Regions from separate parts of the Cellulomonas sp. NEAU-ZC6 genome, predicted to be linked through region 2. Evidence: riboswitches for the same ligand, from Rfam matches in the RefSeq annotation. Region 2 holds a riboswitch; the other holds the start of a gene.
What was found. Region 2 has a riboswitch for S-adenosylmethionine ahead of AC1050_RS10850 (DUF1737 domain-containing protein). Riboswitches for the same ligand answer to the same signal wherever they lie in the genome.
Positions count from the first base shown of each region.

Region 1: another riboswitch for S-adenosylmethionine. It lies ahead of AC1050_RS18775 (methylenetetrahydrofolate reductase); the one in region 2 lies ahead of AC1050_RS10850 (DUF1737 domain-containing protein).

Region 1 is NZ_JBXFYH010000005.1:237,440-240,828, forward strand. It holds gene AC1050_RS18765 (hypothetical protein) at 1-221, shown strand, start outside; gene AC1050_RS18770 (SMP-30/gluconolactonase/LRE family protein) at 235-1,221, opposite strand; SAM riboswitch class I at 1,358-1,454, shown strand; gene AC1050_RS18775 (methylenetetrahydrofolate reductase) at 1,460-2,512, shown strand; gene metE (5-methyltetrahydropteroyltriglutamate--homocysteine S-methyltransferase) at 2,521-3,389, shown strand, end outside.
Region 2 is NZ_JBXFYH010000002.1:175,033-178,421, forward strand. It holds gene AC1050_RS10835 (hypothetical protein) at 1-3, shown strand, start outside; gene AC1050_RS10840 (O-succinylhomoserine sulfhydrylase) at 23-1,276, opposite strand; gene AC1050_RS10845 (rhodanese-like domain-containing protein) at 1,291-1,716, opposite strand; partial or broken gene AC1050_RS10850 (DUF1737 domain-containing protein) at 1,740-1,922, opposite strand; SAM riboswitch class I at 1,929-2,037, opposite strand; SAM riboswitch class IV at 2,135-2,250, shown strand; gene AC1050_RS10855 (aminotransferase class V-fold PLP-dependent enzyme) at 2,298-3,389, shown strand, end outside.

The DNA.
Region 1 (3,389 bases), on a different contig from region 2:
CGGTCGAGGTCGACCTCCGGCCGACGGTCCCGGTCGAGGTCGGCACGCACGTCCAGGCCGCGGCCCGCTACCGCGAGCAGGCGCAGCTGGCGAACCGCGAGGCCGCCCGGGAGGCCCGGGCCGCCGCACGTGTGCTGCGCGACGCCGGTCTGTCCGTCCGGGACGTGGGCACGGTCCTCGGGGTCTCGCACCAGCGCGCGCACCAGCTGCTGACCGCCTGACCGGCCGAGCGCCTCAGGCGTCCGCGAACACCGGGACCGGCAGCCCGTCGACGTCCACGTCGAACCCGACGACCGCCCCGCCGGTCTCCTGCTCGGGCGAGGTCGGACCCGGCAGCGCGTCGCCCCCGGTCCCCGACCCGCCGCCGGACGCGGTCGTCACGTACAGCCGCCGCGACCCGGCGGGTCCGAAGCCCGGGCACGTCACGTCCGGCACCGGCACCGCGTACGCGCCGCGCGGCGTCCCGTCGGCGGCGAACCGCAGCACGTGGCCGCTGCCGTACACCGCGATCCACAGCCCGCCGTCGGCGTCGACCGCGGTGCCGTCCGGGCCCGGCGCGTCCTCGGCGAACGCCAGGAACGGCTCGGGGGCGCCGGCCGTGCCGGTCCCGACGTCGTAGGGCAGCCGGTAGACGACCTTGGCGTCGGTGTCGGTCAGGTAGAGCACCGAGCCGTCCGGGCTCCACGCGATGCCGTTGCCCAGCGCCACCCCGGTCAGCACGGTGGAGATCTCGAGCCCGCCCGGCGCCGCGACGACCCGGTGCACCACGCCGTCGCCGGCGGACCCGTCGCGCGGCAGCGTCGCGACCCAGAACCGGCCGGCGGGGTCGCAGCCCCCGTCGTTGAACCGGTAGCCGTCCGGCATGCCCGCGGGCCGGGTGACGGGTCCGAGGCGCGTGCCGTCGTGCACGCCGAAGCCGTCGGCGGTCGCCAGCAGCAGCCCGCCCGACGCCGTCGGCCACGCCACCCCGACCGGCGACGTCGTGCTGAGCACGCTGTCGCGGGCCGGGTCGCCGTCGGCCCACCGGTGCACCGCGCGGCCGTCGATGTCCACCCACACGAGCGCCCCCGCGCGCTCGTCCCAGACCGGCCGCTCCCCGAGCTGCGCCCGCTGCTCGCCCAGCACCTGCCCGCCGGTCACGGCGCCGGCGGCGAGCTCGCGCACCACCAGGCGGTCGCGGTCGGCGGGACGGGGGACGCTGCGCAGGTCGACAGGGCTCACCCGGCGCAGCCTCGCACGGGCTCGCCGGGCCCGCACGACGTCGGGCGGACGGCCGGCCCGCGGGTGTGAGGTGGGCCACGGAAACGTGACGCGTCAGGGGCACTGGACGGCCCACCCGGGGCGTCCTACTGTGGCCGCACCATCCAGAGCGACCGAGAGACCTGGCTCGTCGACGTCGCAGCAACCCCCCTCCGCACCGAGGGTGTGGGTGCTTCCGCCAGGTCCGATGGAGCTGACGATGAGCAGTAGCGGTACCCCCCTGCACCCGGGTCGTGACGGCGTGGTCGCCGACGGCCTGGGCGCGGTCGACCGGCCGACGGTCTCGTTCGAGCTGTTCCCGCCGCGGAACCCGGACGCCGCGCCGCGGCTCTGGGCGACCGTGCAGGAGCTCGCGGCGGCCCGCCCGGACTTCGTGTCGGTGACGTACGGGGCCTCGGGCAGCACCCGGCGCACCACCCGGGCCCTGGTCCGGCGCCTGCTGCGCGAGACGTCGCTGACGCCGATCGCGCACCTGACCTGCGTCGGCGCGTCGGCCGACGACGTGGCGGCCACCGTCGAGGAGTTCCTCGACGAGGGCGTGCGGTCGTTCCTCGCGCTGCGGGGCGACCCGCCCGCCGACGGGTCGTGGGCCGCGCACCCCGACGGGCTGCCGACCGCTAGCGCCCTGGTGGCGCTGCTCCGCCGGATCGAGCGGCGCCGCTGCGAGGAGAGCCCGGCGCAGGCCGTGCGCGCCGCGAGCCGGCCGCTGTCCGTCGCGGTCGCGGCGTTCCCGCGGGGCAACGCCGGCTCGGGCAGCACGCGCGAGCAGGACGTCGCGGCACTGCTCGCCAAGCAGGAGGCGGGCGCGGACTTCGCGATCACCCAGGTCTTCTACGACGCGGAGTCGTACGCCGAGCTGGTCGTGCTGGCCCGGGACGCCGGGGTCACGATCCCGATCGTGCCGGGGATCATCCCGATGACCGACCCGGCCCGCCTGCGCCGCGTGGCGCAGCTGACCGGGGTGCCGGTCCCCGAGCACGTGCTGGACCGGCTCGACGCGTTCGACGCCCAGGACCCGGACGACGTCGCACGCCGGCACCGGGCCGGCACCCGGCTCGGCGTCGACCTGGTGAACGCCGTGCTGGACAGCGGCGCGCCGGGCGTGCACCTGTACACGTTCAACACCCACGGCCCCGCGCTGGACCTGCTGGCCGGCGCCGGCCTGGGCGGCGACGCCCCCCGGGCGCACACGCGCGGCGCCGCCGTCGGTGCGGCCTCCACGACCACCCTGAGCCCTGTCCCCACCATCTGAGGCGAGAGATGACCGAGCACCAGACCCACCCGTTCCCCGCCGGCACCGTCCTGGGCTACCCCCGGATCGGGCCGCGCCGCGAGCTCAAGAAGGCCCTCGAGTCGTTCTGGGCCGGCCGCAGCACCGCCGAGGAGGTCGAGGCGACCGCCGCCGACCTGCGCCGGCGCACCCGCACCCGCCTGGCCGAGCTCGGCCTCGACACCCGGCTGCCCGCGATCCCGAGCGCGTTCTCGTTCTACGACCACGTGCTCGACGCCGCGGCCGTGCTCGGCGCGGTCCCGGAGCGGTTCGCCGACCTCACCACCGCGGACGGCGGCCTCGACCTGGCCGGCTACTCCACCGTGGCCCGCGGCCGCGGGGACGACCTGCCGCTCGAGATGACCAAGTGGTTCGACTCCAACTACCACTACCTGGTGCCGGAGATCGGGCCGGGCACGGCGTTCCGGTACGCGAGCGACCGCCCGGTCCGCGAGCTGGCCGAGGGCCTGGCGGACGGCGTGCTGACCCGCCCCATCCTGGTCGGCCCGGTCACGTTCCTGGCGCTGGCCAAGGCGACCGAGGACGCGCCGGAGGACTTCCTGCCGATCGACCGCCTGGCAGACGTGCTGCCGGTGTACGCCACCCTGCTGCGCGAGCTGGCGCAGGCCGGGGCCACCTGGGTGCAGCTGGACGAGCCGGCCCTGGTCTCCGACTCGACCGGCGTGCCCGCCGACCGGCTGCTCGCGGCCGCGGCCGAGGCGTACCGCGTGCTCGCCACCGAGCTGCCCGCCGCCGAGCGGCCCGCGATCCTGGTCGCCGCCCCGTACGGCGACCTGCGGGACGCGCTCCCGGTGCTCGCGGGCACCGACGTGGACGGCCTGGCGATCGACCTGGTCCG
Region 2 (3,389 bases):
TGACGCCGGCGCCCGCCGCGCGTCAGGCGTCCAGCGCCGCCAGGGCCTGGTCCAGGTCGTCCCGCAGGTCCGCCGGGTCCTCGAGCCCGACCGACAGCCGCACGGTCGACTCGGCGATGCCCACCGCCGCGCGGCCGGCGGCGCCGAGCTTGCGGTGCGTCGTCGTCGCCGGGTGCGTGACCAGCGACTTCGCGTCGCCGAGGTTGTTGGAGATGTCGACCACCCGCAGCGCGTCGAGCACGCCGAAGGTCGCCTGCTTGGCGAGGTCGGCGCCGGCACCGTCGGGCACCCGCAGGTCGAACGTCACGACCGTGCCGCCGCCGTCCTGCTGCGCGAGCGCGAGGGCGTGCTGCGGGTGCGACGGCAGGTACGGGTACCGCACCTGCGCGACCGCCGGGTGCTGCTCCAGCCACGTCGCCAGCGTCAGGGCGGACGCCGTCTGGTGCCGGACGCGCAGCGACAGCGTCTCCAGGCCCTTGAGCAGCACCCACGCGTTGAACGCGGACAGCGACGGCCCGGTGTTCCGGATGAGCGTCTGCACGGGACCGTGCACGTAGGCGTCGGTGCCGAGGATCGCGCCGCCGAGCACCCGGCCCTGCCCGTCGATGTGCTTGGTGGCCGAGTACACGACGACGTCGGCGCCGAGCTCGAGCGGCCGGGACAGCACCGGGGTGGCGAACACGTTGTCCACGACGACCACGGCCCCGGCGGCGTGCGCGAGCCGGCTGACGGTCGCGATGTCGACCAGGTCCTGCATCGGGTTGGACGGCGTCTCGAAGAACACCACGTCGGCCGGGGTGGCCAGCGCCTGCTCCCACTGCTCCGGCACGTGGCCGTCGACGTAGTCGGTGCGCACGCCCCACCGCGCGAGGATCTCGTCGAAGATCACGACGGTCGACCCGAACAGCGCCCGGGCCGCCACGACCCGGGAGCCGGAGCGGACCAGCGCGGCGAGCGCGGTGAACACCGCGGACATCCCGGAGGCGGTGGCGTAGCAGGCCTCGGCGCCCTCGAGCAGGCGGAGCCGCTCCTCGAACGTCGACACCGTCGGGTTGCCGTACCGGGAGTACAGGAACCGGTCGGCCTCGCCCGCGAACGCCGCCTCGGCGTCGGCGGCGCGCTCGTACACGTAGCCCTGCGTGAGGAACAGCGCCTCGGACGTCTCCTGGAACGGGGTGCGCACCGTGCCGCCGCGGACGGCCAGCGTGTCCGGGCGCAGCGTGTCCCGGGGCAGCCGGCCGTCGTGCCAGTCGGCAGGACCGGGCGCGCCGGTCAGGTCGTCCGCGCCGGTCACGCCTCCCGCCAGGGCAGGCCGGCGGCGCGCCAGCCCTGGTGCCCCCGCTGCCCGTCCGGGCCGACGTCGCCCTCGAACCCGGTGAGCACGTTGTACGCCGGGCCGAGCCCGGCGGCGGTCGCGGTGACGGCGGCGGCGACCGACCGCGCGCCGGACCGGCACAGGAACACGACGGGCCGCGGGTCGTCGGCCGTCACGCCGGCGGCCGCCAGCTCGTCGAGGAACCGCGCGTTCGGCCGGCCCAGCTGGTCGGTCCACTGCACGAAGGCCGTGCGGTCGTCGCCCGCGTCGGCGGTGTCGGGCACGCCGATCGTCCGCCACTCGCCCTCGGTGCGGACGTCCACCAGGACGGCCCGCTCGTCCTGCAGCAGCAGGTCCCAGGCCTCCTGCGGGGTGAGGTCACCCGCGTACGGCGCGGTCACAGCGGGCGCACCGTGGCGTGCGGGGCGGTCGCGGCGGGCAGGACCACGGCCTGCGCGACGACGACGCGCTCGCCGTCGAAGGTCGCGGCCGGGCCGCCGTGCAGCTCGTAGCCCTCGGCGAGCGCGGCGCTGACCCGCTCGCAGAAGGTGCGGTCGTCCGGCCCCGTCAGCAGGCGGTAGCGCAGGCGGTCGTCGGTCTCGGTCATGCGTCTCCTCCATCGGTTCTGGCGGAAGCACCCTCGGCAGGGCCGGGCGGGCGCCCAGGTCCACGGGTTGCTGCGGCGTCGTCGAGCCAGATCTCTCAGCCGCTCTGGATGGTGCGGCGATGCTACGCCACGGCCGCCGGGGAGCGGTTCACCCCGCCCGCTCCGTGGACCGGTGTTGACACGCGCGCGCGGCCCCGCCCATCCTCGAACCAGGTCATGAGCGCCAGCGCGAAGCCCCGGCTCGCTGGCCGGCAACCCTCCCACCGCGGCGGGGTGCCCCGGGTGACGACCTGGCCGACCGCCGTCCGGCGGCCGGCAAGCGCGGGGTCGCCCGGTCCGTGACCGAGCCCCCAGATCCGTCCCGGGGGTACTCCCATGTCCGTCAGCACCACCACCACCTGTGCACCGGCCGCGGCCGCGCTGCTGCCCGTCGTCGGCGCCGGGACGCTCGTCCCGCTGGTCGACGGCCGGTCGGTGCCGTACGCCAACCTCGACTACGCGGCGTCGGCACCGGCGCTCGAGCAGGTCGCCGCCCGCGTCGTCGAGGTGCTGCCGCTGTACGCGTCGGTGCACCGCGGCGCCGGCTACCTGTCCCAGGTGTCGACCGCGCTGTACGAGGCGTCGCGGGCCGCGGTCGCCCGGTTCGCCGGCGCCCGCGCGGACGACGTCGCGGTGATCACCCGCAACACCACGGACGCGCTGAACCTGCTGGCGGGCTGCGTCCCGGACGGCGGGCGGGTGCTCGTGCTGGACGTCGAGCACCACGCGAACTTGCTTCCGTGGGTGTCCTCGGTGCGCGGCTCCGGCCGCACCGCGACGATCCTGCCGGCCGCGCCCACGGTCGCCGAGACGCTCACGGCGCTGCGCACCGAGCTCGCGCGCCTGCCGTACGCGCTGGTGACGGTGACCGGGGCGTCGAACGTCACGGGCGAGGCGCTGCCGATCCCGTCCGTGGTGGCGCTGGCCCAGGAGGCCGGGGCCCGGGTGGCGGTGGACGGCGCGCAGCTGCTCCCGCACCGGGCGTTCTCGCTGGCGGACTCCGGCGTGGACTACGTGGCGTTCTCCGGGCACAAGACCTACGCCCCGTTCGGCGCGGGGGCGCTGGTCGGTCGCCGGGACTGGCTGGACGCCGGCGCCCCGTACCTGGCCGGCGGCGGCGCGGTCCGGGACGTCCGCACGGACCGGACGCTCTGGCAGCCCGCGCCGGCCCGGCACGAGGGCGGCTCGCCCAACGTGCTCGGTGCCGTGGCGCTGGCCGAGGCCTGCGACGCCCTCGCCGGCCTGCCGGCCGGTGCGCTCGCCGAGCACGAGGCCGCGCTGCGGGCGCGCCTGGTCGACGGGCTCGCGACGATCCCGGGCGCGCGCGTGCTGCGGCTGTGGTCCGACTCGGCCGAGCCGGTCGGCGTGGTCGCGTTCACGCTCGGCGAGCACGACGCCGGCCTGGTTGCCGCCTACCTGTCCGCCGAG